Regions from separate parts of the Oceanicoccus sp. KOV_DT_Chl genome, predicted to be linked through region 2. Evidence: predicted binding sites of a transcription regulator. Region 2 holds the regulator's gene; each other region holds the start of a gene.
What was found. The regulator FliA, encoded in region 2, starts transcription of late flagellar genes. The targets are predictions, from matches to a motif close to TAAAGTTATNNNNNNNNCGGCCGATANCC.
Positions count from the first base shown of each region.

Region 1 (10,671 bases), on a different contig from region 2:
CATCACCACTCCTTCTATCCACCGATCCCAGCACAACAATAAAAGTATCGGCAGCCAATCTGGCCACCATATCTTTAGAGAAATCATCCAGTGACGCTTCTGTCGATAATGATAAACGTTCCAATAATTGACTGGCGTCTGCACAATGAATTAACTCACGTAATCGCTCAGAGACTTTTTGTAAAACTGAATCACCCGCACTGTGTCCCATGGAATTATTGACTCGATTAAACAAGTCCAAATCCAGCGACAGCAATGCAGTGCCCCTGCCACTCATATGCGCACGCGGAATAACCTGCTCCAAAAATTTCTCAAGCAATGAACGATTGGACAAACCTGTTAATCGATCACAATAAGCCAGACTCAAAATTTCGCGCTCAGATTCTTTGCGCTCGGTAACATCAATACTGATACCTAATAAATGGGTTGTCCCTGCGCCTTCATCACGCATCACCGTAATGTGAACCTCTAAATAACACTCAGTTCCGTCATCAAAGACGATACGGTGCTCCACTCTAGTCTCTTTAAGCTCTCTAATAGCGGTAGTTAACGTTTCAAATAAATACTGCCTATCATCAGGATGACAACGCTCCATCAACACTGAGGTATCATGCTCATCGTACTCACCCTGCAAACGATATAGCCTGAACATCTCTTCAGAAATTTTGAACCGGTTTCTATCAACATCCAATTCCCAATGGCCCAACTTTGCCACTTGCTGCGCACTGGCCAGGGACTGCTGACTCATACGCAGTTGATCCATAATCAAACGCGCACGCAGCAAATACCGGATGCGATGTACTAATAAGGAATGATTGATTGGCTTAGTGAAAAAGTCTGTAGCGCCAACTTCATAGGCGCGGTTGATTGAGCTAACATCATCCAGACCGGTTAACATAATGACCGGGATATAAGCGCCCTTGGGATGAGCGCGCAAATGCTCGCATACATCAAAGCCATCGATATCCGGCAGCAGGGCATCCAGTAAAATAAGGTCAGGCTGGTAATCAATCACCGTCTCCAGCACCACCTCACCACAATCAACCGCAATCACTTCAAAATTGGCATTGCGCAGAATTTTACCCACTAGCTGACGCTCGACAGGGTTATCTTCCACTACCAGAATAATTGGCTGCTCTTGCGATTTCTCTATGGGTTCCAAACTTTGGCCTTCCCCCTACTCCGCTACATAAATCGATTATAGCTGACACACCAAATCAATAAGGCTTTAACCCGGATTTTAATCCGCGCAGCCTGCCGAATTAATTCATTGGCGACACAACCTACCGACTTGCAGCCAATGTATATAACGCCCAACCTATTCACGATAGCTGAGAGTAATCTGCGATGCCAGCAATGATTAAACTCAACTAGCACCTGCCCAAGCCCCAAATCAGACCAGATAACAATCAACGCTTCAAAGACACACATTTGAAACTGACAAAAATAAGGCCGGAAACCCGGCCCTAAGTAAACATTTCTCTTACAACTCATCAGGAATGTTATGCAGCTGCCTCGGCAATACCGTCCCAACCCGACTTAACAGTCCGCATTAATGCCATTACCTCATCAATGATAACTTCACTACTAGATAAATTGGCCTCAAGAACTCGGCGCTGCATATAGTCATAGAGATCATCGAGATTTGTCGCAATTTCACCCTCAACATCCTTATTTAGACTATCGCGCAAGCCACTAAGAATGGTAATCGCCTTGCCGCAAGCCACCCCTTTATCGGCCAAGGCCTTGCGCTGCATTGCACCCTTAGCTTCTGCCAGACGCTGCAACACACCTTCCATCAACATTTGGATTAAACGGTGGGGAGAGGCACCTTCGACACCGGCATTGACATTTACTTGCTGATATTGAGCTAAACCTTTATTCATCATAACCATGCTTCCCGAGTGATTTAATACCTTACTCGTCAATATATCGGTCAACCATGCTATTCCTTTAGCCACAATTCAAGTTTTTTATTACTCAAACGATATCTGTAAGTAACTGATTACTTATACATTTATAGAGGCACGCCGTTAAAACCATAAGACCGATTATAGCGACAATTCATAACAATAAGTTCTATATAAAAAAGCTAAAGATACTATCAACTGGGCCGATAGCCTAATCGAAGACAATGAAACGATGTGGATTTCACATCTAAACCAACGCTCCAACATAGGCTGAGCCTTCAGACGGAGCCAAGGAGAAATAGCAATGCCACAAGTTATTAATACCAATGTTGCGTCCTTGAACGCTCAGCGGAACCTGGATAAGTCGCAAGGGGCCCTACAAACCTCGCTACAGCGCCTTTCTTCAGGTTTACGTATCAACTCAGCGAAAGACGATGCGGCAGGTCTAGCCATCGTTGACCGTTTCACGTCTCAGATCCGAGGCCTAAACCAGGCAGCTCGTAACGCTTCCGACGGTATCTCTATATCGCAGGTTGCTGAAGGGGCGATGGCTGAGTCTACCAACATCCTCCAGCGGATGCGGGAACTGGCGATCCAGTCAGCTAACGGCTCTAACTCCGCCGATGACCGCGCCAACCTTAACAAAGAGGTTGTGCAGCTGCAGGCGGAATTAACCCGTATTGCAGACACCACCCGATTCGGTACCCAGAAGCTACTTGACGGTTCTTTCGGTTCGCAAAGCTTCCAGGTGGGTGCTAATGCCAACGAAACAATCGATGTGGATTTGACTCAAAGCTTTACGGCAGCCTCACTAGGTACCGAAAGCATTAATGGTAGTGCCGCAGTTACCATTTCCGGTACAGTTTCTGTCGCCGGTCTAGGTACCACTGCAGCAGGTATCACCAGTACTGACACCTTGACTATTATTGGTGTTGCAACTGCTAGTGTTACACTCGCCGCCACTGATAGTGCCAAAACTATCGCAGCAGCAATCAATACTGCGTACGATACTGCTACAGGCCAAACTGGTGTTGGTGCTGGCGCTACTGCCGGTACTGCTTCAGCTACTATTACTTTTGCTGCAGCTACAGGTACGGCAGCAAATACAATCAACCTCACAGTCGCAGGTGATGTTGTTTCAGTCGCAATTGGTACCGCCTCAGCCACAGCATCACAGGTCGCAGTTCTGGTATTTGACCAACTGGATGCAATGTCTAATGGCACCACAGCCACCATTAACTCCGCTGCTGGTACCATCACCCTGGTTGATGCTGACGGTGACAATATTGCGATAACAGCAAGTTTTGCTTCAGCAGCCACTAGCATTGACTTAGGCGGCGGCCTTATTGCAAGTACCGGCGTTTCGGCTACAGCAACCGCCACTGGTACAGTGACTTATGCTACTGCAGCTCAAAGCATTAGCAGCACCGAGTCCGGCATAGCCTCACTAGCCGTAAGCGGCACCGGTGACTTCACCGCTACCGACTTAACTTTAGCAGCCACCTTTGCCACTACCGGCGTTGGCATTGCAGTAGGCAACAGTATCGCTGATGTTGATATATCAACAGTATCCGGTGCACAAAGTGCCATTGCTGTTACCGATGACGCAATATCAACCATCGATAACGCCCGAGCCGATTTAGGTGCGATTCAAAACCGCCTTGAATCAACGATTTCGAACTTGACCAGTATCTCCGAGAACGTATCCGCTGCGCGGTCACGGGTTCAGGATGCTGACTTTGCATCGGAAACGGCGAGCTTGACCCGGAACCAGATTCTGCAGCAAGCAGGTATCTCGGTACTGTCGCAGGCTAACTCATTACCACAGCAGGTATTATCACTGCTACAGTAATCTTAGAAACTGGTATACTCAGCCCCTTAAGAGCATTTTTTAAGGGGCGATATGCCAAACCAATGTGAAGGTAATCAACCATGCTTAACGACATTGTTAACAGTGGTTTACAGCCAACGGTAAAGGCCAGGGAAAATGTTGCAAAACCTTCCCAAGCCCAAGCTGAAAAGGCTCAACCTGAACAGGAAGTTGTAGAACCAACGACAGCAGAACTCCAGTCAGCCGTCAGCAAACTTAATGATTATGTTCAAAATGTACAAAGAACTCTATCATTCAGCGTTGAGGAAAATACCGGAACTACCGTTGTCCAAGTCTACGATTCTGAGACGGAAGAACTGATTCGACAAATACCTGCGGAAGAAACTATTAAGTTAGCGGCCTCGATTGAGGCACAAAACGCCACCCTGCTCCTTAAAGAACAGGCCTAGGCAAGCAACAGCAAGGGAGGCACTAGCCTCCCTTTTTCCCATCAAGCTGTTTATTTGGGAAAGAAGAGGTATCCCCACCATGGCACGATATATGCTCTTATTCCCTTTATTCACTAACGGTGTCAAACTCCTGATGATCCAATCAGAGAACTCAGGCACTGCAACTTTGCGAATGGGTAATTAATAATGGCATCTATAACATCAGTTGGCGTTGGTTCTGGTCTTGATCTTGAAGATCTAATCACCAATATCGTAGAAGCTGAACGCGCTCCTACAGAAGCTCGGCTGAACATCCAGGAGGCCGAAACACAAGGCAGCATCTCCGCATTTGGTAGCTTGAAAAGCACTTTATCAGCGTTCCAAGATACCCTTAGCGGTTTAACTGATAGCGCTAACTTCTCCAGCCGCAAAGCGACTTCAGGAAACACTGAGTCATTTACTGCTACATCCGACTCAAGCGCCGAGATTGCCAATTATAATATCGCCGTGCTGAGCCTGGCCTCAGCCAGCAAAGTCGCCACCAACGGCAGCTTTGTCGACCCTGACGCCACAGTCGGTGAGGGCACACTAACCTTAGGCTTTGTCGATGGCGATAGCTTTGATATCGCCGTGGCAGCCACTGACTCTATTAGCGACATACGCGACGCTATCAATAACGCCACTGACAATACGGGTATTACCGCAAGCCTGCTCACCGTCGACGCAGGTTTAAATGACGGCAGCACCATCACGGAACTGGTTCTTACTTCAACCAGTACCGGTGAAGCCAATCAAATTACCATCAGCGTCGACGATACCGGCGATGCTGACGACACCAATGACAGCGGATTATCACTATTTTACTTTGATGGCAGCGATCCGGATGCTGTGAGCAATCAACTCACCAATAAAAATACCGCTCAAGACGCCAGCATTACCGTTGACGGTTTCACCGCCTACAGCGCAAGCAATGTTTTCGATAGCGTGATTGATGGTATTTCTATTACTGCGGTAACTGCTGATGAAAACCCATCAGATCCGACCAGCGCAGTGCTTAATGTAGCGATTGATACCGCAGGGGTGCAAAAGGAAATCACTTCATTTGCCGCCACCTATAACGAGCTCATCATCGTCCTCAATCAACTCACTGACTACAATGCAGAAACCGAGACCCGCGGCATACTCAGCTCTGATTCCAGCGCCCGCATTATCGAACAACAAATAAGACGTATCATGAGCAATACAGTTGAGGGCGCACCCAGCGACTTTAATAGTCTTGCTTACTTGGGCTTTGCCACTAATCAAAACGGTACGATGAAGCTGGATGAAGACGACTTAAGTGAAGCCATATCATCGAACTTTGATGATTTATCTAGTATTTTTACTGGCGACAGCGGCATTGCCACTCAGCTCGATGACTTACTGGAATCCTTTTTACAATCTGGCGGCACTATCGACGTCAAAGAAAATATTCTTAAAGAAGAGCTAGATACTATTGAAGATGCCCGCTTGAGCCTAGGCTATCGACTCGAAGCCATAGAAGCTCGCTACAGATCACAATTTGCGGCACTCGATATTCTAGTAGCCCAACTTAATCAAACAGGTAATTTCCTAAGCGAGCAACTTGAAGCTACAGCCAATATCATTAGCGGCAGTAAAAAATAATTTTGCGTTTATAGGAAGAGATAAAACACGTGGCGACGTCGATAGAATCCAGCTGGATTAAAATCAAATCATTAACAGATGAAATGATCTCTAACAGTAGTCGCGAAGACTGGCTGGGAGTTTCTGAAACTGCCAAACAACGTCATAAATTAATCACCTTACACTTTTCAAATCACCCGGTCGGACCCGATACAGCCGAGTTCTATCAACAACATCTCAATGAATTAATGCAAAATGAGGCAGGACTGCAATCGTTGATTACAGCGGCCAGAAAAAAATCAATGAAGGAAAATAGTTTTATTAACAACCGAAAAAGAATACAAACCGCCTACCGCCAATCGACTTAACCATAAAGCCATTCAATATCGTAACCAAAGGACTGGTAGATATCTTTGCACACAGGGTTTATTCTAAACAATTTCACCAGCATGGCTTGCTGACTTTCGGGAAGCTCGGCAAACACCCCTCCTCCGAGACAAAATCCTTACCAGTATGGCTATTCACCTTGTTTTCTGCACTAAAAATAGCCTCTAGCTCATCTTCACTCGGCACACATCGACCGGCTGACAAATATACGGCCATTTCCTTAAAGTAATTTTTATCTGTCGTGTAGCGCTCCATTTGATACACCTTATCGAATTTCGATAGGTTTTTATGTATCCCCACATCAAACTCAATAATATGTAACGCCGCAAAAGCAAACAATAAATCATCAAAACTAACTTCCAACCCACCGATCTGATAAGCCAAACCCAATACATTAGTTGAAAACTGAAAAAACTGGCCACGCTCAAACTTACCTCTGGCCCAGCCATGACAGGAACGAATACGGGAAACAGGTGCGCGAACAGCGACAGCATAGGGCGCCGAATGCTGAAGCAGCGACTGAGAAATATCAATATTAAATTTTGAGTGAATCGCACCTATAACCTTATTTTCCTGCTCTTCCAGCTCCAGCATTTTATCGACAAAAGCAACAGCACTGAGATCATCCTTGGAACCCAAGGCTTGAGCATTAGGAATGGACCTAGTGCCATGATAAGAGTGCATGCCAGCGATAGAGCTCAACGCGTTAGCCAAAAAAGTAGTAGCAGAAAAACCATTTGACTCTATATAAAACATAAGACCTCACAACCACAAAACATTAAAAGAATACTGAGAACAGCATTAGAAAACAAAACTCTTGTAAAGCTCAAGAGCAAGTTGATTATCATCGGCCTGAAGATACTGAACACCGGTATTTCTACCATTGGAAATCAACTTTATTGTAAAAATATTTTCCTCAGGAGCATCGCAGCTAATAGCAAGAGACTGATCTGTATACTGGTCGATAAATACAAACTTTGCCAAAGAGTTTTTACTAGCAATAAAACTTATGCACTCACGATATGTATTATAAGTCTGCCCTAAGGGTACCTGAAAAGACGCATCAAAACCTTTTGCCCAGCCAACTCTTTTTTCTGGCTCATTAACCAAAGTGCAAATAAAAACCGGAGGTATTACACCAACAATGGCATCCAAAAAACGCTTAACACAACGCACGTGGTAATCGTAATCCTCACCGGAAGCTAAAGGATTACGATGGTTAAACATAGAAGAGTGATACATCTTATGTCCAGCCGCAGCCCCATCTTTAACAGGATAAATCATCTCCTTATTCAGAAAAGTAGAAAAATCATCTTCTAAACAATGCTTTAGAATATCAGCAGAATTAAATATCCAATCAAATGGGCCGGAGAACTGCTTCGCCCCTGCCTGCTGCAAATACCAGGCAGTGTTACAATTTTGCCCAAGGGATAAAGGCAATATTTTTTCGCACCCTAAAAAAACAGAGAGCTGGTCTTTAACAGAATTTAATTGTTGAGTAATTTCACTCATAAAATAGCCACCCCATGTAAAAGCATAAAACCGATTGACACCACTAACCAATCATTTTATAGCCAAAAGATTCGAACTCCTCTTTGTATATTTCATTAATTCTTTGAATCTGAGTCGGAGTAAATACTTCCTCGACAACCAGATCAAGAGATGACATTCCTTTCTTATAGTGCTGGATAGGTTCGCGCTCCACACCACCAAAGCCCGTGACAATTTTTGCCACTTCGTCGACAAGGTTTTCGAACCGTACAATTCTAACGGTAGTAGAACCTGCGGGCGTTTTGTACATATCAATATTTTTGACCATACCAATCTGGCCAGCCGTAAACATACTGTTAATTTGTAATTTTAAAACATCAATATCAGTTAGCATATCAGCGCCACTTTTCTTATATTCAGAAAAATTTAGCATCATATTAGCCAGCGAAATCACTTTTCTATAAGGACATCTCTCGACTGCAAATACCGTCCAGTCCTGAGGAATATCGCCATAAGCATCCAATATCTCCCTGAGCGGCATATGGTTATAATACCGGCCTCTAGGGATCTGAATTGAAGCCAACTGATCCGGGTTAAGACCTGCCAGCTTTGCTATATATTCTGCATTTACGGCTTCATCAACTCCATAGTTCTGAGCCACAGGCCAGCCTCTAAGCAATCGACTCTTTTCATCTATTGGTGTCACTGGTGTGATTATGTCTTGCTTGCCGCAAAACTGGGATAAATAAATCTCAATACTGGTACTGGCAACTTTATGCCCTTTAACAAATACAAATTTATTTTCTTTCGATAAAATCATAATACAACCATATTATTAAGACTTGAAATGAGCTTACTAACCGCTGGCATACTCTTCAAACCAAGAGCGATCCAATTCATATCCATACTGAATCAATATATCAAAAAGCGCCGGGCATCTACTAAACTGTGAAAGCACACGCTGTTTATGTTTTTCCTCACGCCAGCTATCAATTCGCGTCTTATCTACCGAACGAATAGAATTTAACGGTGCCTGTAACTGCGCAGGGATAGTACCCTGATGAAAATCCTCAAAGCTATCTTTATAAGTAAAATCCAGCTCACACCCTAATCTTTGCTGAATACTAGCCGGATCCGAAACAAGGTCTTCAAACTTAACAAATAAAATATTCTTGCAGGCTTTAGTCTCATAGGCCTTAAAAATTGCATTATGAGTTTTAATAATTCCCGGATTAATATATTGAGGAGCCTTATTAGCGGATATGAAATATTGATAGTCGTAGCCAATAAAATAATCATTGGCTACGCCTTGGTGACGGGACGTCATTATCGACCTAATATCTCTAACCAAAACAATAAGATGAACATCTTTTTTATGCACATTGGCTTGGGGGATCTTGTCAATATCAAAAATATCTAGAGGACGCTTACTTACAACATTACCCTCACTCCCAAGCAGGGATAAAACTGGCGTTTCCTTATCCAGAAAAGCATAATTATCAACAGCATGTCGAAGCATGTTGTAAAACATTGTTGTTCCTGAGCGGGAATATCCTGCCACTACAACATGAGACTTATTACTCATAAAATCCTATAAACCCTAAAGACTTCTTAACAAAAACCATTTTGCACCCTCACTAGAAACTGCCCCCAAGGCCGGACTAATTTCACCACTAAGCAAATCAACCTCCATAGTCACATAAGAGCAGCCTTCAGGAAAAATGGCTTCTAATAACAAGCCGGTGGCCAAACCTGAGCGCGGCTCAACTTCAATGAAAATATCTGGAGTAAACTGGGCAATCAGCGGCCGCAATGACCTCAAGATAGATGCTGCAGGCATTCCTTTCGATAACAAAATTAAGTCCGGCGGAGCGGTATCCCCATCATCCACAATAGATATAATATCTACAGAATCAATACCACGATCAATAGAGTCTCTATCTCTAGCAGCATTAATTACAATCGGCATATTTTCCGATTGTTCTTTAACACTCCACTCAACCGGTGCCGACGTAGAAGCTGGCAAAGCCTTAAAACACTTGATATATTCGCCCAGATTATTTAGCTTAATATTTTTCTTACATCGTTCATAAGCCCAATTATTGGGCTCAAAAGAGACAACTGAAGCATTAGATATAGCGGCCATAACTATGTCAAAGACACCTGTATAAGAACCTATATTATAAACAACCCTAGACTGACTTAGCTCTTTAATGCTCGTTAAAACTTGCATCAACGTGCTACTTTTTCGCCAAAAATTATTTAACAACAAAACATCATCATTATTGCAATGAAATGATATCGACTTACCTTCAAGCTCAAGGCTTATATCATCATTAATCGGATAAGTTTTTGAAAGCTCTATGCATTGATCAATAGAAATATCAGCCATATCTTTTACTAACGTGGCTATTGATATTGAGCAGCCAGCGATTATTTCATTGCTTTTCTTCAACCGTCCTTGGTTATTGATCCGCTGTTTTTCTTTAGCTAATAATGCTTCAACCTGAACCCGCCACTGATGCCCATCTGCTGATCTTGGTCCTGTCGAATGACTCCCCCTTCGATTGGCAAAAAATATTTTATTTTGCTTAATGCATTTATTTTTTCGCCAAACATCCAAATAGTATTTAAAGTCCTCACCCGTATCCATATCTTTATCGAAAGGAACCGTGAGGGCAATTTCGGTTTTAATAAAATGGCCCATTTGCAAAGTTATGAAAGGGTCATGTAACACCAACTCTTCAATAGTATTTATATGAGGTAATTGCGGTAACCGAATATTGGCTTTTGTAGCATCAGGGCTTAACTCGGAAATCAGCCCCCATATCCCGTCATGACTGGCCAAGTACGGAGAAACATCTTTAAATGCGTTTGGAAGCATTAAATCGTCAGCATCCAAAAAAAATATCCAATCACAACCTAACTTCGAGGCCTTTTTAACCCCATTGTTTCGCGCGGTTGAACGGCCCAATTTAGC
Region 1 is NZ_FQLF01000005.1:368,050-378,720, forward strand. It holds gene UNITIG_RS19040 (bifunctional diguanylate cyclase/phosphodiesterase) at 1-1,162, opposite strand, end outside; gene fliS (flagellar export chaperone FliS) at 1,503-1,889, opposite strand; gene UNITIG_RS19055 (flagellin) at 2,215-3,762, shown strand; gene UNITIG_RS19060 (flagellar protein FlaG) at 3,843-4,190, shown strand; gene fliD (flagellar filament capping protein FliD) at 4,377-5,834, shown strand; gene UNITIG_RS19070 (hypothetical protein) at 5,864-6,181, shown strand; gene UNITIG_RS19075 (hypothetical protein) at 6,255-6,956, opposite strand; gene UNITIG_RS19080 (DUF1796 family putative cysteine peptidase) at 7,002-7,712, opposite strand; gene UNITIG_RS19085 (hypothetical protein) at 7,756-8,511, opposite strand; gene UNITIG_RS19090 (sulfotransferase domain-containing protein) at 8,548-9,276, opposite strand; gene UNITIG_RS19095 (glycosyltransferase) at 9,292-10,671, opposite strand, start outside.
Region 1: a site for FliA is predicted at 2,094-2,122, ahead of UNITIG_RS19055 (flagellin). Genes of this name have one in related genera too.

Region 2 (10,671 bases):
GCACCGATAATACCGATAGTTGGCGAATAGCCACCCATACTTTCATAAAATCTCGATGCATCCAGGTCACGCTGTTCCAACAACATAGATTCAACTTCCATAATGCTACGAATGCTTTCTGGCTCACTACCATCCACCAATAACTGCAAACCTTTACGCGCAAAAAAATCAACTTCAGTTTCGGCAATACTCTCTAAGCCCAGCAAACCTTCCTTGCGAGCAGCGATCGCCCAACGCACCACTTTGTCGACGCCTTTATTAAAAGCAAGATTAGGAGGAGAAAATACCCAGCGCAGGCGGCTTATTGCTAATTTCAATCCAGACAACGGTGTTTGCAACATTGCGGCACCGGTAGTGCCTCCGATAACAATCACTGCTGCGGGAACATTCACTAACGCGGCCAAGGTGCCGCCTTCGAGATAATTACCACCAAGAATGGCAGCAAAGCCAATAATGACGCCAAATATACTGAGAATATCCATTGGCTATGGCCTAACCGATTTCAGTCAGGCGCACACCTACCTGCTGAAGAGGAAGAATTTCATCGGCAAGATTCGCCCGTGCGATGGCCATGGGCATGCCATAGATAACAGAAGTAGCCTCATCCTGAGCCCACACGGTAGCACCTTTTTGCTTTAATAACTTCGCGCCTTCACAGCCATCAGAACCCATTCCGGTAAGCACTACGGCCAGCACTTTGCTGTCGTAAGCATTAGCTGCTGAGCCAAATGTAATATCAACACAAGGTTTATAATTCAAGCGCTCATCGCCTGGTAATACTTTGACCTTACCGCCTTTTACTACCATCAGCTGCTTTCCGCCTGGCGCCAATAACGCAACACCCGGTTGCAAACTATCGCCATCCTTGGCTTCTTTCACTTTAATTCTACACAGTGAATCCAAACGCTCGGCAAAGGCCGATGTAAAGGTAGAAGGCATATGCTGAATAAGTACAATTGGCAGAGAAAAATTTGCCGGCAACTTTGTTAGCACGTTTTGCAATGCAACTGGCCCACCTGTAGAGGTGCCAATGGCTAATAAGCTATAACTTTTATTACTGCGTCGAGGTGCCGGTGAAGTCGCGGGCTTGGTAGGTACTGGTTGAGCAGGTGCTGGCGCGGAGGCTCTGGTAGTAGGGGCAGGTGCTACTGAAGCTGATTTTGCCGCAGAATCCGGCGCACTTGCACTAACGCCAAGGGCACTCTGCTGACGCATTCTGCCGCCTTTTCCTGCCTGCGCGACAGTTAATATCCGCTCCGCTAATTTCTTTTTTAGTACAGTAGAATTTTTTGAAATTTCTTCAAAGTTTTTCGGTAAGTAATCAACAGCACCCGCCTCCAGCGAGTCCAGTGTTACTCTAGCACCTTCATAGGTCAATGAGGAAAACATTAGAATCGGCGTTGGACACTGACTCATGATTTGCTTAACGGCAGTGATACCGTCCATCACGGGCATTTCGTAATCCATAGTGATGACGTCTGGCTTTAATTTTAAAGCCATCTCTACGCCTTCTCGACCATTACTCGCCGCGCCAACAACTTTTAAACCTTCAAAGCCATTGATCATTTCACTCAAGCGACGACGAAAAAATCCAGAGTCATCAACTACCAAGACGGAAACCGTCATCCATTACCTCGTACTTCACATCTAACATTAACTAGCAAATGGTTGGCACATAACAGCGCCTTACCAAAAATATTACCCTGCATAGCGTTTGAGCATACTAGGCACATCAAGAATCAATGCAATTCGACCATCACCAGTAATCGTTGCCCCGGCCATTCCCGGTGTACCTTGCAACATTTTTCCCAGCGGTTTAATAACAACTTCTTCCTGACCTATTAGCTGATCCACAACAAAACCAACGCGCTGAGTACCCACTGAGACAATCACTACATGAGCACTTTCTTCTGGTTCAACACCACCATAATTGCCATTAACCAACCACTTTTTTAAATAAAATAATGGTAGCGCCTTATCGCGCACAGTCACCACTTCCTGACCATCAACAACATTGGTACGAGTCAGATCCATATGGAAAATTTCATTCACACTCACCAATGGAAAAGCAAAAGTTTGCTCACCTAACATCACCATTAAAGTGGGCATAATAGCTAACGTCAGCGGCACTTTAATTTCTAAACGGGTACCTTCCCCCACTTTAGAACGAATTTCTACGCTGCCATTAAGCTGTGTGATTTTGGTTTTCACCACATCCATACCAACCCCGCGACCCGATACATCTGAAATCTCGGTTTTGGTAGAAAAGCCGGCATGAAAATAATATTAAAACATTCGGTATCACTTAAACGAGCAGCGGCGTCCTCATCAAACAAGCCTTTTTCGATGGCTTTATTTCGCAACATATCCGGATCCATACCGCCGCCGTCATCAGTAATTGACAACAAGATATGGTCACCCTCTTGCTCAGCCGCGAGGATAATTTTACCTATTCTAGGTTTACCCGCTTTCTCTCGTACATCAGGCATTTCTATACCGTGGTCAACCGAGTTGCGCACCAGGTGAACCAGAGGATCAGCTAACGCTTCAACCAGGTTTTTATCCAGATCGGTTTCTTCACCCAGCATTTCCAGCGAAATTTCTTTCTTCAAACTGCGAGCCAAATCCCGTACTACTCGAGGAAAACGACCAAACACTTTTTTGATGGGTTGCATCCGCGTTTCATAACTGCAGTTTGCAAATCAGCCGTCACCACATCTAAATTAGATACGGCTTTAGTCATTACTTCATCACCACTCTTGGCACCTAAGCGCACCAATCGATTACGGACCAATACCAGCTCGCCCACCATGTTCATGATGTCGTCAAGACGCTGGGTATCTACCCGCACCGTGGCCTCAGCGGCAGGACTTTCTTTAGCTGCCGGGGGCTTAGCTGCTGGAGGTGCTTTAGCTGGCGGCGCAGAGGGTTTCTTTTCTTCTGCAGCGGCCGGCTTTGGTGTTGGGGGCGGAGGTGGTGGGGGCGGAGGCGGCGCACTGGCCGGGGGGGTTGAGTATCACCACCGATATCGGTAGGCCCTTGTCCTTCTCCATGTAGCTGGTCTAGTAAAGCCTCAAACTCATCATCATTGATAACATCATCGCCGCCTGCAGCAGCTGGCGCCGGTTTATTGTCAGCAGCAGGTTTAGCGGTACTAGCTCCTGGCGCACCGGAGCCATGTAATTCGTTCAGTAATGCTTCGAATTCATCTTCCGTTATTTCATCATTATTTGAACTAGCGGCGGCCGGAGGTGGTGTAGGCTGCGACGCTGTCGCCCCGCTGTGCTGCCCTTTACCATGAATATTATCCAGTAACGCCTCAAATTCATCATCGCTAATTTCATCGGAGTCACTGCTGGCTGCAGGGGTTGCTGCCGCAGCCGGAGCCTCTGCAGGATCTGCGATCGCATTGAGGAACTGTTCAAACTCGGCATCAGTGATGTCACCGCCTGGCTCTGGCTCTGCAGCTGGCACTTCTTCAGCTGCATCTACTGGCGCTTCAGCCGTACCTGCAGCATCTTCTGCAACGACTAATGCACCTAAACGTTCCAGCAATTCCGGATCTGCTGGCGAGGGCGCATTACCGCCTTGCACTTCTGCAAACATTTCATTAACGGCATCCAGCGCTTGCAGCACCACATCCATTAACTCAGGCGTAACGCTACGCTTACCGGTACGTAAAAAATCAAATAGATTTTCAGTGATGTGACAGCAATCCACCAGTGCAGTGAGCTGCAGAAAACCCGCACCACCCTTAACGGTATGAAATCCACGGAATATAGCATTGAGTAAACCGACATCATCAGGACGTTGTTCCAGGTCGACCAACTGTTCAGACAATTGCTCCAGAATTTCACCGGCCTCAACCAGAAAATCCTGCAGTATTTCTTCGTCTTCACCGAACATTAATTACTCCCCAGTAACCACTCGCAATGCTAGCTAACAAACGTCTTAGTCGAATCGTCTAAAAACCCAGGCTCGATAACAAATCATCCACATCATCCTGTCCTGACACCACATCATTGCGCTGTTCCGCATTAATCTGTGGCCCCTCTGCAGTTACATCTTTACTTTCAGCTGACACATCTTCCGTTTTGGCAACTTCGGCTTTCCTAACAATTCCGGTTAATTCTTCTACTTGCCCAGCCACTCGCATCAACTCGACCAGACGCTCCTCAACCTCCTGTACCAAGCTAATAACTTTTTTGATCACCTGGCCAGTTAAGTCCTGAAAATCCTGCGCCAACAGAATCGTATTCAACTTGTCACTAAGCTGAGTCGATGAATCTGTTGAGAATGCTAAATATTCATCAATACGCCGGTATAAATCCCGAAACTCTTCAGGGTCCATCTCGCGACGCAGTAAACGCCCCCAATCCTCGCGTAAAGCCACAGCCTTATCGCCAATTGCAGACGCCAGCGGAATCCCCTCCTCCACCATGTCCATAGTCTTATCGGCAGAACTCTGCGTAAGATTAATGACATAATCGAGACGATCCTGGGCATTGGTCATTTTTGACTCGACATCACCCGCGGCATCACTCTCGCTAGTATTTGGAATCTCAGGTGCGCCAATATCGAAATTAACGATGGCCTCATGTAAACCACGAGTTAATTTACCTACTTCGCGGTAAATATTACGGTCGCGAGCCTCATTGAGGTCCTCTATCGCACTAGAAGCACCGGTGAAGTCCCCGGCCTCTAAGCGATCGACTAGCGTGCGGGCCCGGCCTTTCAGCTCATCCCACACCCCGTCGAGTTCGGTGCCTTTGTCTTTTCCCAACATGGAATTGTTTTACCTTGCGTCAGTGACTTAGCGGTTACGGCTGTTACCCAGCCTGACTAACCCTGAACCCGCTCGAAAATCTTATCGATCTTTTCTTTTAATACGGCTGCGGTAAATGGCTTCACTACATAGCCGTTAACGCCTGCTTGAGCAGCTTCAACAATTTGATCGCGCTTGGCTTCAGCAGTTACCATCAAAATAGGCATGTTCTTCAATCGCTCATCAGCACGAACCGCTTTCAATAAATCGATACCGGTCATGCCCGGCATATTCCAGTCAGTGACCAGAAAATCAAAATTGCCATTTTGCAGCATCGGCAATGCAGTGACACCGTCATCTGCTTCCGATGTATTGGTAAAACCCAAATCACGCAATAGGTTTTTGATAATTCGCCGCATTGTTGAAAAATCGTCAACAATGAGAATTTTCATATCTTTGTTCAAAGCTACCTCCAGAGAATTTCAGGCTTTGACGTATAAAGTGACGTACCTATCCAGTCTAGCCCCTGCTGTGGGGGTATCCAGTAGATAACGGCTTTTATAGCAATTTTTATCGAGATTTTCATAGAAAAATTATGTATTTATCTCATTAAGTTAAAGCTTATCGGCCAATGGCAAAAAAACTGTATAGATTGCGCTCAGCGGCAAGCGAGAATGGTTTACTCAGAAGGCGGGTTAGATTGCCAGTCGACCAACCGACTTCGCAATCGCAAGGCGGCCTGACTATGGATTTGGCTAACACGGGATTCACTCACCCCCAACACCAAGCCTATTTCTTTGAGGTTCAATTCTTCATCGTAGTACAAAGCTAACACCAACCGCTCACGCTCCGGTAAGGTAGCAATAGCTGCCGCCAAACCCCTGCGTAAAGCGTCACTTTGGATACCGTCCAACGGATCTGCTGCGGAGCTGGGTAGTTGCTCTTCAGGACGATCATCACCACTGATTAACTCGTCATAACTAAACAACTTACTCGAGGCTGAATCTTTAATAATGCTGTAGTACTCATCCAGCTCTACGCCTAACTCAGCTGCCACCTCATTATCACTGGCATCACGACCAAAACGCGATTCAACAGTACGAATAGCCTCCGAAACCCGACGCGAATTTCGGTGCACCGACCGCGGTGCCCAATCACCACGCCTGACATCATCAATCATGGCACCACGAATACGAATCCCGGCATAGGTTTCGAAGCTGGCTCCTTTGGACACGTCGTAATTGCGAGCAGCTTCCATCAAACCAATCAATCCAGCCTGCACCAGATCTTCAACCAAAACACTAGAGGGCATTCTCGCCAACAGATGATGAGCGATTCGTTTGACCAGTGGTGCGTAGCGCTCCACCATGTCTTCCATCGATGGTTTATCGACGTCGTTATACATTGCCACCCCTTCAGACAAGGACATTATTGATGTCCTGCTGCACCCTCTACCAAACGCTCGACAAAAAACTCGAGATGCCCGCGCGGAGTAGAAGGCAACGGCCAAAGATCCACTTTTTCAGCCAGTTGTTTATATGCCAGAGCAGCCTTGCTACGGGGAGAAAGTTCGACAACTGGCTTTTGGCGCTGAACCGCCTTACGTACCGCTTCATCGAAAGGAATATTGCCAACGTACTGTAAGGTCACATCGAGAAAACGGTCAGTCACTTGCGTCAGCTTATTAAAAAGATTGCGCCCCTCTTGGGTAGTGCGCGTCATATTGGCAACCACTCGAAAGCGATCAACGCCGTAATCCTTGTTCAGTAATTTAATCAGCGCATAGGCATCGGTAATGGATGATGGTTCATCGCAAACCACCACTAAAATTTCCTGGGAAGCACGAACAAAACTTACCACCGAATCGGAAATACCGGCAGCGGTGTCAATCACCAGCACATCAATCTGATTACTAATTTCACTGAAGGCATGAATTAAACCCGCATGCTCCATTGCCCCCAACATGGTCATGCGCTGAGTGCCTGATGACGCCGGAATAATTCTAATGCCACCCGGCCCAGTCAACATAATGTCATTGAGGGAGCAATGACCCGCCAGCACATCTTCAAGATTTTGCTTGGGCCGCAAGCCTAATAGCACATCTATATTCGCCAAACCTAAATCCGCATCCATCAAAGCAACGCGGCGACCCATCCCAGCCAAACACACACTCAAGTTGATGGAGACATTGGTTTTGCCAACTCCCCCTTTGCCGCCGGTAACTGCAATAACTTGAACGGGATGAGAACTCATTTGTTGGATATGCTCCTATGATTACAGCTGCGGTTTTTCATTTTGATATTATTTTGTTAGCTGGTTTTTTTGTAGCCAGCACACAGTCCGAATTTATAACGTAAAGGCTCAGCCTATCGGTATTGCTAGAAGTAAAAAACTGTTTAACCATAACTACTTCAGCCACCAACTTAACAACTTACTTCATCTAGCCATGAGTCAGCAAGTAGTATAAATACTTAACTCCTTAACAGCCATCAAAAACAGCGGAATGATGATAACAGAGCATTAGATCATGGCCAGAGGCTAACCTTTCGCGCCACCACATACTAAACGGCTATTGCAACAACCGTTTAATAGCTCAAAAACTCTCAGAACTCCAGCTTTCCACTCACTCAACAACAACTACCCATTCGCACTCAAACGCTGTGCCGAAACTTTAGTGTGCCCTAAACCCGCCAATTCCTCGGCCATTGTTTCATCATCGGTAGTCACCTGCTTGGCTAGCTCGATGGCGGTACGCACCAACTGATTTGACACTCCGCAACTGATATCATCAGGAATCGCCTGCCCGGCAGTGCTATACGCCACCGTTAGTGATTGTTCAACCGCTAAACTAATCGCCTCACCCAAACTGGCAGCCTCATCCAGCTTGGTTAGTACGCAGTGATCAAGGCTATCAGTTTTGTAAGTATGGTATGCCGCTCTGATGACCTCAACCTGACTAGTAGTGGGCAATACCAATACCGTCCGTAAACGGCCACCCAGTTCATTGAGCGTATGCATTTGTTTACGTAAGCGCGGGTCCTGTCTATTTAATCCAGCAGTATCCACTAGCACCAGTTTCTTATGCCGCAACGAATGCAGCACCCGCTCCAGACTATTATTCTTATCGACTATCTTTACTGGCAGATTCAAAATCCGCCCAAACGTCCGCAACTGTTCATGTGCTGCAATGCGCATGGTATCAGTCGTTACCAAGGCAACATTTTCAGCACCATGCTTCAATACATAACGGGCAGCGAGCTTACCAATAGTAGTGGTTTTACCGGCACCGGTCGGACCGACAAAGGCAAATACCCCGCCCTGATCGACCAAATCATTACTTTCAACCTGTAATTGCTGGCACAGATCGGCCATCATCGCCTGCCACACCTGCACCGATTGCACAGCATTCCCAGTCTGCAATTGGGCTTTTGCCAATAAGCTGTCAGCCAGCGACGCACTAATACCCATGCGCTTTAGTCGTTTCCAGATTCCTGCACGCTCAGGCTGCTGCTGACTGTAGTTACCCCAAGCCATGGTAGATAGCTGCTGCTCAAGCAAATCACGCATTGCCTGAAGCTCAAACCGCATCTGAATTAACTCTTCATCGCGCACCGGGACTGCTGACATATCCGCTGCGGCTGGCGCTACCGACTCAGGGGTTACTGCTTGCAGCTCCACTTTATCGACATCCAGCTCCAGCCGCGCAGCTAATTGCTGTTCCGCATAGGACTGCAGACCAGCATCGGCTAGCGCGGCTTCCTTTACTGCCGCAGGATTAACCGCTGCCTCTATCTGCTGACGATTCTTTTCTGCCATCGCTGCCGCCAGCGCCTTCGCTCTTTCTTTGGCTTGATGTTGCATCAAGTCCAGTCCCAGCTCTAACTTGCTCGGCGGGCGCTGGCGCGACTCCGCATCGGCAGCAGCCTGACTGGCACGCATTGCTTGCTCAAAGGGATTATCACTCACCGAATGCGAACTTTCTGGCTCAGGGATATCGGCAGGATCAATCGCCGTCAACAACTCCACCCCATCCGGCACCCGCTTATTCGAGAGAATCACTGCTTCCGGCCCCATCTCTTCGCGGACCATTTCCAGTGCCAAACGCATATTGGCTGCAACGAAACGTTTTACTTGCATGACTCAAACCTCGTAGCCAGTTATTGGCGTGTTATTAAACTGCTCTCACTATTGAGATGACTAACCCACAGTACTTTCAATGGTGATCTGCTTGTCATCCGGAATCTCACCGTAAGACAGCACCTGCATGTCCACCGAGCTATACCTGATAAATTTGACCATCACCGCGCGCAGTGGCGCCGATACCAGTAACACTGCTGGCTTACCGGCCAACTCCTGGCGCTGGGTGGCATCGCGCAGCGCCACTTGAATCTTCTCAGCCAAGCCCGGCTCCAACACAATATCGTCAGTAATGCCATTTTGCTGGGAGTTTTGTAATGACTTAAGCAATAACTGTTCCATTGCTGGATCCAGCGCTATTGCCGGTAATACATCCTCATTACCGTAGATACTCTGGATAATAGTACGCCGCAGCGCCACCCTGACCGCTCCGGTTAAGGCGACGATATCTTGACTCTTATGGGCATTGGCAGAAACCGCTTCGGCGATGGTGCGCAGATCCCTAATCGGTACCTGCTCCATCAATAAGTTTTTCAACACAGCCAGCATCACATTCATGGATACGGTGTCAGGCACCAGGTTCTCAACCAATTTAGGCGCATGCTTGGCCAACATATCCAGCATTTGCTGAACTTCATCGTGCCCCAATAATTCATGAGTATGTTTTAACAGCAACTGATTGATGTGGGTTGCCACTACGGTGCTGGCATCCACAACGGTATAGCCCAGAGTTTGCGCCTGATCTTTCATACCGGGGTCTATCCATAATGCCTCTAATCCAAAGGCAGGATCAGTAGTAGGGATGCCATCAATCTTGCCAAACACCTGCCCCGGATTAATCGCCAGGTCGCGATCAGGATAGATCTCGGCGCCGCCAGCAGTCACACCGGTCAATGTAATGCGATAGGCCGTTGGCATCAGGTCAAGATTGTCACGGATGTGCACGGAAGGAATCAAAAAACCAATATCCTGAGACAGTTTTTTGCGGATGCCTTTTATCCGGCTCAGCAGCTCACCGCCCTGCGCTTTATCAACCATAGGGATCAAGCGGTACCCTACTTCCAAACCAATGGCATCCACTGGCTGCACATCATCCCAACCAATTTCAGGCACTTTGGGCACCTGCTGTTGCTGTTGCTCCTGCACTTGCTGCGCCTGCTCAACAGCTACCCGCTCTACTTCCACCTTTTCTTTGCGCTGGCTAATCATGTACGCCGCACCACCGGTAATGGCCGCCAGCGTTAAAAACGCGACATGCGGCATACCGGGAATCACCCCCATAAAACCAACAATCGCTGACGTTACCGCCAACGCTTTAGGCGATTCAAACATCTGGCTGTTGATCTGCTCGCCCATATCTTTCGAGCTACTGACCCTTGTGACCATGATCGCCGCGGATGTTGATAACAACAGCCCAGGAATTTGTGCTACTAAGCCGTCGCCAATAGTCAGCAAGGAATAGACCTCCATCGCTCTGGCAAATTCCAGCTCATGCTGCACCATACCAATAGCCAAGCCACCTATAATATTAATAAACAAAATCATAATACCGGCGACAGCATCACCGCGAACAAACTTGCTAGCACCATCCATGGAACCGTAAAAATCTGCTTCGCTAGCAATTTCTACTCGACGTGCTTTGGCATCTTCCTGATTGATCAAACCAGAATTTAAATCCGCATCAATCGCCATTTGCTTACCCGGCATGGCATCCAAGGTAAAACGCGCACTGACCTCCGCAATACGACCAGCACCTTTGGTAACGACCA
Region 2 is NZ_FQLF01000007.1:188,582-199,252, forward strand. It holds gene UNITIG_RS22075 (flagellar motor protein) at 1-482, opposite strand, end outside; gene UNITIG_RS22080 (chemotaxis response regulator protein-glutamate methylesterase) at 493-1,626, opposite strand; partial or broken gene UNITIG_RS25270 (chemotaxis protein CheA) at 1,699-3,906, opposite strand; gene UNITIG_RS22090 (protein phosphatase CheZ) at 3,965-4,786, opposite strand; gene cheY (chemotaxis response regulator CheY) at 4,843-5,229, opposite strand; gene UNITIG_RS22100 (RNA polymerase sigma factor FliA) at 5,445-6,170, opposite strand; gene UNITIG_RS22105 (MinD/ParA family protein) at 6,194-7,018, opposite strand; gene flhF (flagellar biosynthesis protein FlhF) at 7,403-8,902, opposite strand; gene flhA (flagellar biosynthesis protein FlhA) at 8,963-10,671, opposite strand, start outside.

Region 3 (10,671 bases), on a different contig from region 2:
ACGCTGGCCCAAAAGAAACAGTGGCAGGCACTGTTAGCTGATTACGACGCCAATGTTGCCAACAACGAATTGCGCTGTTGGCGGCTCGAAGCACTTTATCAATCTGGCCTTGAGCAAGCTGCCTTGGCACAAACTGAATCGCTCTGGCTTAGCGGAGACTCACTACCCGATGCCTGTAACCCTTCATTCAAACGATGGCAGCAAGCAGGGTTTGAAACAGACGCACTCGTTTGGCAACGTATTAATCTAGCCGTAAATGCCAGAAACCTTTTACTCGCCCGCTATTTATCCAACCACGCTTCTGCAGAATTAAAACCTTATAGCCGCAGACTACTGAGCGTTCATCGTGACCCGCGCCGGCTAAAGGTATTTGATGATTTTTCTGATCAAAGTCTTTATACAGCAGATATTGTCAGCCATGGTTTAAAGCGACTTGCCACCAGAGATTACCAGCTAGCGACCAAATTATGGATCGATTACCGCGGCATGATCCAATTCAGCAGTCATCAACACAGCGATATTCGCGATAAAATAGCCCGCCAGATCATAGCATCGGGTAGCGATGATGCCCTGCCATGGCTGATTGTGCACGACCCAAACGCCGAGGATAATTATTTAACAGAGTGGCGTATTCGGCTGGCACTTCGTCAACAGCAATGGAGCCAAGCTGAACACTGGATTGCTCTGCTACCCACCGAATATAAGATCAAACCAAGCTGGCGCTATTGGCTTGCTCGTAGCTGGCAATTGCAAAACAAACACTTAACTGAAGCTCGCGGCATGCTGATTCAGCTCGCAGCTGAACGCAACTACTACGGCTTTTTAGCCGCGGAAAGCATTAATCAAAAATATGGCTTTAATAACAATTCACTAGTCACAAACTTCGATAGGGCCATTGTTGCTGGCAAAGCAGATATCATACGTGCCCAGCAGTTTTATCAGATGGGCGAACTTATCCCTGCGAGACGCGAATGGTATGCAGCGATTAGTGGACTGAACCAATCACAATTGCTTGCCGCCACTCAAATAGCTCACCAATGGGGCTGGCACCAGCAGGCGATAAATACCACTATCAAAGCAGGACACTGGGATGATTTGGCCATTCGCTTCCCGTTAGCTTATCGCAGTAATATGCTGGATTCAGCAAAATTAACTACGATTCGCCCTGAATGGCTTTACGCCATTGCCAGACAAGAGAGCGCCTTCGCCAGTGATGCTTATTCCTCGGTCGGTGCTCGAGGCCTACTGCAGCTACGCCCAAGTACAGCAAAAAATGTTGCTCGAAAAATTGGCATTCCATTCAAAAAACAAGATTTATTTATCGCAGAAAATAACATCACACTCGGTAGTAATTATTTAAAAGAATTACTAGAGGTTTTTTCCGGCAATCATATTTTAGCAACCGCCGCCTATAATGCCGGGCCGCATCGGGTTAAAAAATGGCTGAACAACCAGTCATCTGCACTGCCCTATGACATCTGGATTGAAACCCTGCCATTTCATGAAACTCGCAATTATGTACAAAACGTACTTGCGTTTTCAATTATCTATGGTCATCGCCTGGGCATTACCACTTCATTAACTGGCGATACTCCCCTTCTCATCGGTCGTGACCAATAAGCGCTAGCCACTGCCTAGTCGCACCTCAACATAAACAGTTAGCTCGTAACGGTTTATGTCAAAAAAAAGACGCCCAGCCTAACCTATCCTTTCCCGAATTCGGTCCTGAATAGTTTTAGCCAAGGTATCCGGTTGGAACTTTGATAAGAAACCGTTACAACCTACTTTTTCTGCCATGGCATTATTAAAAGCACCGCTCAACGAAGTATGCAGTACCACATGCAAATCCTTTAAAGCCGGATCACTACGAATTTCTGTGGTTAACCGATAGCCATCCATTTCAGGCATTTCTGCGTCGGTAATAACCATCAACAATTTTTTATTAACATCAATACCTTCATCGCGCCACTTGCGTAAAAGTGTCAGCGCTTTTAAACCATCGGTCTCCACCAATACGTTCAGACCTAATTGCTGTAAAGTACTTCTTGCCTGCTCTATTGCAATATTGGAATCATCGACCAACAACACTTCCATGCCCCGCGCATGAGCCAACAAATCTTCGTCTTTAACTTCTTCAGAAATTTCAGTGTTAAAAGACACCACCTGCGATAACACTTTTTCTACATCTATAATCTCAACGATCTTTCCTTCAATACGAGTAATCGCTGTAAGGAAATGACTGCGACCTGACGCTGCAGGCGGCGGCATAATTTCATCCCAATTTAAATTTACAATGCGATCAACACCACCTACCAAAAACGCCTGCACCGAGCGATTATATTCAGTCACAATAATATTGGCTGCTTCGTTTTGCTCAATAGGCGTACGACCGATAGCACTGCTCAAATCAATCACAGGAATTGTCAATCCACGAACGCTGGTGACACCAACCACCACAGGATTACTTTGCGGCAACATATTCAGCTTCGGCATTTGCTGAACTTCCTGCACTTTAAAAACATTAATCGCAAACAACTGTGAACCACGTAACCGAAACGTTAGTAATTCCAGCCGGTTTTCACCCACTAATTTTGTGCGTTGATCAACGCTATCCAGAATACTTGCCATACCTATATCTCATTTACTTCTGACTAAAGATTAGTCGCTACAGCACATGTATTTGCTGCCACCGTTGAATATCGTCACTTTAGTGTAGCTTAAATTAGACCGCACTACTGTCAAATAAAAATTACTTGCGCAACAACCACTTACAAAGGTTTAATAACGACAGAATTAACTATTTCTTTAACCTTTAACAGATTAGCAGGGCGACATTTTGGCCGAAGACTGCATGGACACTCATTACCCTATACCATTAGTGGACATAGGGCCAACCTGACCAATAACAGCTTCCAGCACGATATTGATCAGGTGATTAAACGAGCCTCACAAGCTGGCGTCGCACAAATAATCGTTACTGGCACCAACATTGAAGAAAGCCATGCCGCCGCGGCACTGGCAACACAATACCCACAGCAATTATTTTCCACCGCAGGCATCCATCCGCATGACGCTAAAAGTTTTCATCATGAGAGCTGTCAGCAGCTAGCAGACATTGCCGTCCAACCGGTCGTTCGCGCTATCGGGGAATGTGGGCTCGACTACAATCGCATGTTTTCCACCAAACCACAGCAAATTGCAGCATTTGAATCCCAAATCGAACTAGCAGCCCAATTGCAACTCCCTTTATTTCTACATGAGCGTGATGCGCATCAGGCCCAACTCGAAATACTTAAACACTACCGCGATCAAATATCAGCCGCTGTTATCCATTGCTTCACCGGCGAAAAGAGACAAGCCTTTAATTATCTGGATCTGGATTTTTCTATTGGTATTACCGGCTGGATTTGTGACGAGCGCCGAGGCCAGCATCTGCATGAATTCATTGCCGACATCCCTATCAATTATTTGATGATTGAAACGGATGCGCCCTATCTAATGCCGCGAGTCAAACCTAAACCCGAACTACCTTCAAGCCGCAGAAATGAGCCCTGCACACTGCCATTGGTATTATCCGAAATTGCTCGACACCACCATTACAGCCTTGAAGATATTGCCCGGCACACCACAGACAATGCAATCAACTTCTTTAGGCTAAAAGAATGATCATCGTAAAAAATCAACAAAGGCCTGCTGATCGAAGGGCCAGCCAATTTCAGCGCCCGAATCTTCACGTAGAATGACTGGAATTCTTACCCCGTAACGAGCCATCAACAGGTCCGACTCAGAAATATCAACTTCAGTAATTAGATACTCACCCTGTATTAGCGGCATGATAATCGCCAACGCCTGCTCACAGAGGTGGCAGCCCACCGTGCTATATAAAATAAGATTTTTCATACACTAATTATTAGAGGTATATACCAGCACAGCAACAACATTTAAGCAGCCATTAGTCGACTACATCGGTGATAGACAAAGATACTATAATGTTATCCAGCCTTAAACGCCTACATCTAGCTGAGCTAATTGATTGGAGAGCAAATTAGACAATAACTGTTTGGGCTCAGCGAAAGTTTTCGCTTGCTCCATCATTTGCAACAGCTCTTCGACCATAGCTCGCAAGCCATCAGTGCTGGCACTGATAATTTGATCCATACTGGCAACATTAGAGCCCTCTGCAGTCGTCGCAAAACTTTCAACCATACTGACACTGGTGCTCCGGGAAAGATCAAGAGACATCGCCGAGAACTCACTGGCGTCCATCTCAAACGCCATTGCCAACTCAACTGCCTTATTGAAGTCACCATTAAAAAATTCATCAGACAAAGAAGAGACATCACTTAGCAACTGACTCAAGGCTTCTCTTTCGCCTGCGTCTAATTGGCCATTCACACTGACACTAAATTGATTTGAAGTGCTGGTTTCACGGGAATAAGATAAGCCAACACCCTGACTACCACCCAAGCTACCCCTTACCAGCGCCGCACTTTCATTTGCCGCAGCTGAAGCACTGAAGGTTAACTGGATAATATCACCATCCTGAGTTTGCAAGCTTAGCGAGACGGCACCATTGCTTCGATAAGACTCCGCATAGCTTAGCGCCTGATTTCGAATACTATTATCGCCACCAGCGACTGCGCGGCTTTGATTATAACTGGACTGCTCAAAACTTTGCTGCTGATAAGCGGTAACCACTTTTGAACGTGCCGGTGTTTTTGCTGGCTCCGGTAAAACGATATCAGAATTTGGTAAATACTCCTGTTTCAGCGCCGCCAAGCCATCCATTACTAGCTGTTCTGTGACATCGATTCCCGCTGCAATAGTGTCGTCCAGCATGGAAAAACCTTCGAGAATTTCCTTGGCTTCACCTAAGCCCTGTTTGAATCCTTTAAGCGCAGCATTGAATGCCTGCTCTAGACGCTCGGTGCTAGCGCCATCTGCCGCCAGACCTTTTATTTGATTGCCAATAAACCCCAAAATAGTCTCAGCACTTTGCGCTGGCGTTGGTCGTCGATCAGCTGGAATTACCTCATAGCCTGCAGCAGACGCCGGAGACTGCTGCGAACCGCTGGCTAAACCGCGACCTCGATCTGATAAGTAGACGGAATCACCACGAGATGACTGGGCTTGACCGTCAGCATCAGGCTTGGCGGGTAATTGGGAAGGAAATTTTCCCGATAAGGGAGATTTGATAAGCGACGAAATATCCATGGCTACACCTGCTTTAATACTTGGAAAGCGATCAATAACGCTATCGGCAGTGTAATCGATATCTTGAGTAATAATTAGCCACTAATAACAAATAAAACAGCCCGGTGATAACCGGGCTGCAAGGAAGGAAATCCAGACTTACAAATCGTAGCCGCTCTCATTATGAGAAATGACATCAAGCCCCTGGGTCTCTTCATCATCAGCGACCCGCAAGCCAACCAGGGAGCGCACAACGATCAACAGAATATAGGTAACTACCGCGGTATAGGCAAAGGTAGCGCCAATACCAATTAACTGAACGACCAGCTGCTTGCTAATAGTCATGCCTTCCGCCAAACCTTGACCACTGAACAAGCCCAGCTCAGAACTAGCGAAAATACCTGCCATAAATGTTCCCAAAATGCCGCCAACGCCGTGAACAGGAAATACATCCAGCGAATCATCAATCTTTAACTTTTGTTTCAAGGTCAGGGTCGCGTAGAAACACACAATACCGGCCGTAATCCCTATTACCAGTGCGCCCGCAGGGCCCACATAGCCCGAAGCGGGGGTAATCGTACCCAAACCAGCCACCATGCCAGTTACCGCACCAAGAGCACTGGGCTTACCGTATTTCACCCACTCAATACACAGCCAGGTAAAGGCGCCAGCAGAGGCGGACAAGTGGGTCACCATCATCGCCATACCGGCACTGCCATTTGCTGCCAAAGCACTACCCGCATTAAAACCGAACCAGCCCACCCAGAGCATACCGGCGCCAGTAATCGTCATAGTCATATTGTGTGGCGGCATCGCAGTCTCACCAAAACCTTTGCGATTCCCAAGTACCAGCGCCGAGACTAGCGCAGCAACACCAGCCGTGATATGCACTACTGTACCGCCAGCAAAATCCAACAATCCCATTTCAGTTAACCAGCCACCGCCCCACACCCAATGAGTGATTGGTGCATATACAGCCAATAGCCACAGGGCCGAGAACAGCACCACAGCGGAAAACTTCATTCGCTCAGCAAACCCGCCTACTATCAACGCGGGGGTAATAATGGCAAAGGTCATTTGAAACATGATAAATACGGTTTCCGGGATATCACCACTCAGTGAGTCAAGGGTTACGCCAGCCAAAAACATCTTGGATAGACCACCACTAAAAGCACCACCTTCACTGAAGGCTATACTATAGCCTGCGACAAACCATAAAATGGAAGCGATGCAGGCGATAGTAAAACACTGCATCAGCACGCTCAGGACGTTTTTAGATCGAACCAGGCCACCATAAAATAAAGCCAGGCCTGGCAGGGTCATAAACAGCACAAGGGCAGTTGATGTTAGTATCCAACCGGTATTGGCACCGCTGAGCGCATCATCAGCACGGGCAACCATCGGTAAAATTAATAAACTAATAAGCACAGCAAAGTGCCTGGACATGAATCCCATTCTCTCCCCCATTAGTTAGCTGAAAAATATAATACTTATTATTATATCAATAGCTTACATTATTTAATTAATGCTAAATCTAGAATTATGGCGCGAGACTTTTATTTGCAGCGAAGCCTTTCAAAGCACCATGTCGGGGCATTATATAGCGAACACCTTAAGAAGCAATCCACGCGTGAGGGCAATGCGCAATTATTCAATAGCCAAGCCAATATTCGTCACCTCCTGCTCGCCTAGACTGGCTTTCAAGACGGCCACTACCTCCGCCCTGCCACGATGGGCATTAACCGCGATTAATGCCAACAACGCCTCAACGAAAGAGAGCTCTGAGTGTATCAGCGGATGATCCTGAACCGCGTCACCGACAGCTTCGATATAGCCCTGGATAGTGGCCATCGACAAATCAGCAATTGCCTCAATCTCACTCAAGTCCCAGCGCTCGCAAGCACCCAATAAAGTCGCCATAGCAACAGTTGCATCCAAAGCAGGCCAAACCCCATATATATCATATTGCTCAGGATCCGGAGTGATGATTTCCAGCTTGTCTAGCTGCTTCTGGAAATCAATACGCTGATTTTTTCCTCCGACAAACTCCCAGACCAAATTGAGCATATTGCTAAATAAGGCCGCATCCCCGCACCTGTCAGCTCACAAAACAACCGATAGTTGCCCCCATACGGGAAACCAACACCACCCCGAAGGCCAATGACTGCCACTCCTCCAGACTTTCCAATTCATCGTATTGCTTCAAATCTTCCCCCAAACCTTTAATCAGGCTGTCAATGATCTAAAAGTCGCTACCGTCCACACAATAGAACCAATAAACTACAGCGAACACTGCAAATAAATATATCTGAACTATACTAGCTTACTGAAATTATTAGGTTTTTTTGAGCTGGTCAGCATCAATTTCAATGCACTCATGTCTTGGCCAACAACAATATGAACAAGCAGTGACTTATGACCCTTACAAAAATTGATGTTATCAAAATCTATAAACAAAAAACCGCATTAGTTATTGATGACTTTCCGGATATGCGCGGCTCCATTAGGCGCATGCTGGATAATTTCGGCATGATTCGGGTGGATACCGCCTCTAACGGGGAAGAAGCCATCCTTAAATGCGAAGAAAACCCCTATGACATCATCCTTGCTGACTACAATTTAGGAGACAATAAAAACGGCCAACAAATTCTGGAAGAACTGCGCTTCAAAAATATCCTTCAAAATAAAACTATTTATATGATGATCACTGCCGAAACCACCAAAGATATGGTCTTCGGTGCCCTCGAGTATCAACCGGACGACTACCTCACCAAACCCTTCACTCAAGGGGTTTTACAAAAAAGACTGGATCGGCTGGTACTGGAAAAAGAGTCCCTGTATGAAATTAATAACGCCATGGATACTCTGGATTTTGATCGCGCAATTGAACTCTGCCAGGAAAGAATTGAGCTGCATGACAAATATGAACAGCGCTGCTACAAAATTATGGGCAGCTGCTTTCTGAAGAAGCATCGCTACAGTCAAGCCAAAAAAGTCTATGAAGAAATTCTGGATGAGCGTGAGCTAGAGTGGGCATCAATAGGTCTCGGTAAATCCTTAATGGCCCTGGGCGATCTGGATGAAGCCGAAGGGGTCTTTGATAAACTTATTAATGATGGCTGTTTATGTCTTGAAATCTATGACTGCCTTGCAGATATAAAAACTCGTCAAGGTGACATAGAAGCTGCGCAAAAGTTACTGGAAAAAGCCATTGAGGTCTCCCCTAACGCTATTGTCAGGCAAGAAAAACTCGCTGAAATTTCCGAGGACAACCACGACTGGGAACGTGCTGAATTATCACGTAAAAAAGTCATTAGACTGGGCAATAATTCTGTTTATGAATCCCCGGAACAACACTTTAATCTGGTTCGTTGCATCAACTCAGAAATTAGCCACAACCCGGACAATGCCAAAGCTAAAATTAAAGATGCAGAAGAAGCACTTAAGAAAGTAAAACGCAAATACAAAGACCATGAAAACATCGAGTTACAGTCAGATATTCTCGAAGCAGGTGTACACGCCAGTGCCGGCAATACTGAAAAATCACAGGAAAAGATCAAAGATATTCAACAGCGAATTTCAGGAACCGCCAATAAATCAGCTGAGCTGATGCTGGATATGGCGAAGACCTATAAGTCTGTAGGAGACCACGAAAAAGCACAATCGATTCTTAAGGATCTCGCCGAAAGCCATCAAAATAATCCTGAAATTTGTCAGGCAATTGATCGCATTTCAGACGAACCCTTAAGCAAAGAAGGCAAACAAAAAGCTATCGAACTTAACCAGGAAGGCAAAGACCTGTTTGCCACTAAAGAATACAGCAAAGCCATTCGTTTATTCAGCCAAGCACTTAAACACTACCCCAACAATATTGGTTTAAATCTTAACTTGATGCTGGCACTTGTTCGAGAGATGGCAGCCACTGGCGTAAATGCCCCTATGATTCAACGCTGCACTGCTGCCAAAGAAAAACTAAGTCATTTAGACAGCAGCAGCCCACTACATGACCGTTATAAAGTGCTGTGTGAACACCTGGCAAAAATGAAAAGCAGTCTTTAATTAGGCTTTCATTCTGCCGTTACGGAGTAATAATGACAGACTCAAAAAACCCGATAGATTTCTCAATGTTATTGGCGTCGTCAGTCCACGATATAAAAAATTCATTGGGCATGCTGCTCACCTCGCTTGATGAAATGATTGATATCACCGCAGAAGAGCGTCCTGAACAGCGGAAAAGTTACAGCGTACTTCGTGGAGAAGCCTCACGCATCAACAACGCCCTAATTTATTTGCTAGGGCTCTATCGATTAAACAGCGACCAATTATTTTTAAATCTGGAAGAAGTCTTTATAAACGACTTTTTGGAAGAACAAATTGAAAGTCAAAAATTATTATTTGAAGTCAACAATGTAACAATAAACATTCATTGCGATGACAACCTTACCGGCTACTTTGATGAAAACTTAATTGCCGGGGTAGTCACCAATATTCTGGTGAATTGTGCAAAATACACTCAGGATCATATTGATTTATCCGCCGAGATTATCGAAAAAAACCTGGTTATCACTATCATCGATAATGGCAGTGGCTACCCAAAAGCGATTATCGATAACATTAGCAATAAAGAGCGCAGCATCGATTTTAATAGTGGCAGCACCAATCTAGGCTTGTTTTTTTCCCAACAAATTGCTTCAATCCACCACTGCAAAGACCGCACGGGCTCTATAGAACTTTCCAACCTTCCCGGCGGTGGCGGCTGTTTTAAATTAATCTTGCCCTAATTACTTCTGCTAACATGTGACTGATATTGATCGCGATTTCACAACTATGTTTAGCTGCAGCAAACTCTGGACCCAACATGACTGAGACCCCACTTACCATCGAAACGCTGCAAGAGGTACTCAGTTGCTTGCCGCATTGCGTCACACTCGATTTACGCATTGCTAACATCGAAAGGAAAAAAATTACTCTCGAGATGCCCTACTCCCGGCAAATTATTGGCAACCCCGACACCGGCGTAATCCATGGCGGCGCCATCACTACGCTATTGGATACTACTTTAGGGTTTTCTGTGCAACTGTCACTGGAAGGGTTTACGAGATTGGCCCCACCCTCGACTTACGTATTGATTATATGTCAGCAGCAACACCTAATAGGTCGGTGTTTGCCAATGCTGAAGCCTACCGTGTCACTAGCAATGTTGTATTCACCCGCGGCATTGCTTATCAAGATGATATCAATAAACCCATCGCCACCTGTGTCGCAGCCTTTATGCTAATGCCGGTCCCGGTAAACGTGCAAAACGTGGGGACCTCCACCAATGCCTGAACACACTACAAGCACCCATCAACGCGTTGAACAGGCGATTGCCAATCGTGACATGGATGCCCTGATTGCAGAGATTCCCTATGCACAATTAATTGGCATTGAGAGCTTTCCTATCGGAGATGAGTTTATTTTTCGGATGCCACAGAAAGA
Region 3 is NZ_FQLF01000001.1:772,182-782,852, reverse strand. It holds gene UNITIG_RS03615 (transglycosylase SLT domain-containing protein) at 1-1,620, shown strand, start outside; gene UNITIG_RS03610 (chemotaxis protein CheV) at 1,699-2,628, opposite strand; gene UNITIG_RS03605 (TatD family hydrolase) at 2,932-3,666, shown strand; gene UNITIG_RS03600 (glutaredoxin family protein) at 3,667-3,900, opposite strand; gene UNITIG_RS03595 (DUF5610 domain-containing protein) at 4,003-5,214, opposite strand; gene UNITIG_RS03590 (ammonium transporter) at 5,353-6,639, opposite strand; partial or broken gene UNITIG_RS03585 (DUF416 family protein) at 6,841-7,275, opposite strand; gene UNITIG_RS03580 (tetratricopeptide repeat-containing response regulator) at 7,609-9,252, shown strand; gene UNITIG_RS03575 (sensor histidine kinase KdpD) at 9,285-9,974, shown strand; gene UNITIG_RS23340 (hypothetical protein) at 10,327-10,521, shown strand; gene UNITIG_RS03565 (PaaI family thioesterase) at 10,514-10,671, shown strand, end outside.
Region 3: a site for FliA is predicted at 5,253-5,281, ahead of UNITIG_RS03595 (DUF5610 domain-containing protein). Genes of this name have one in related genera too.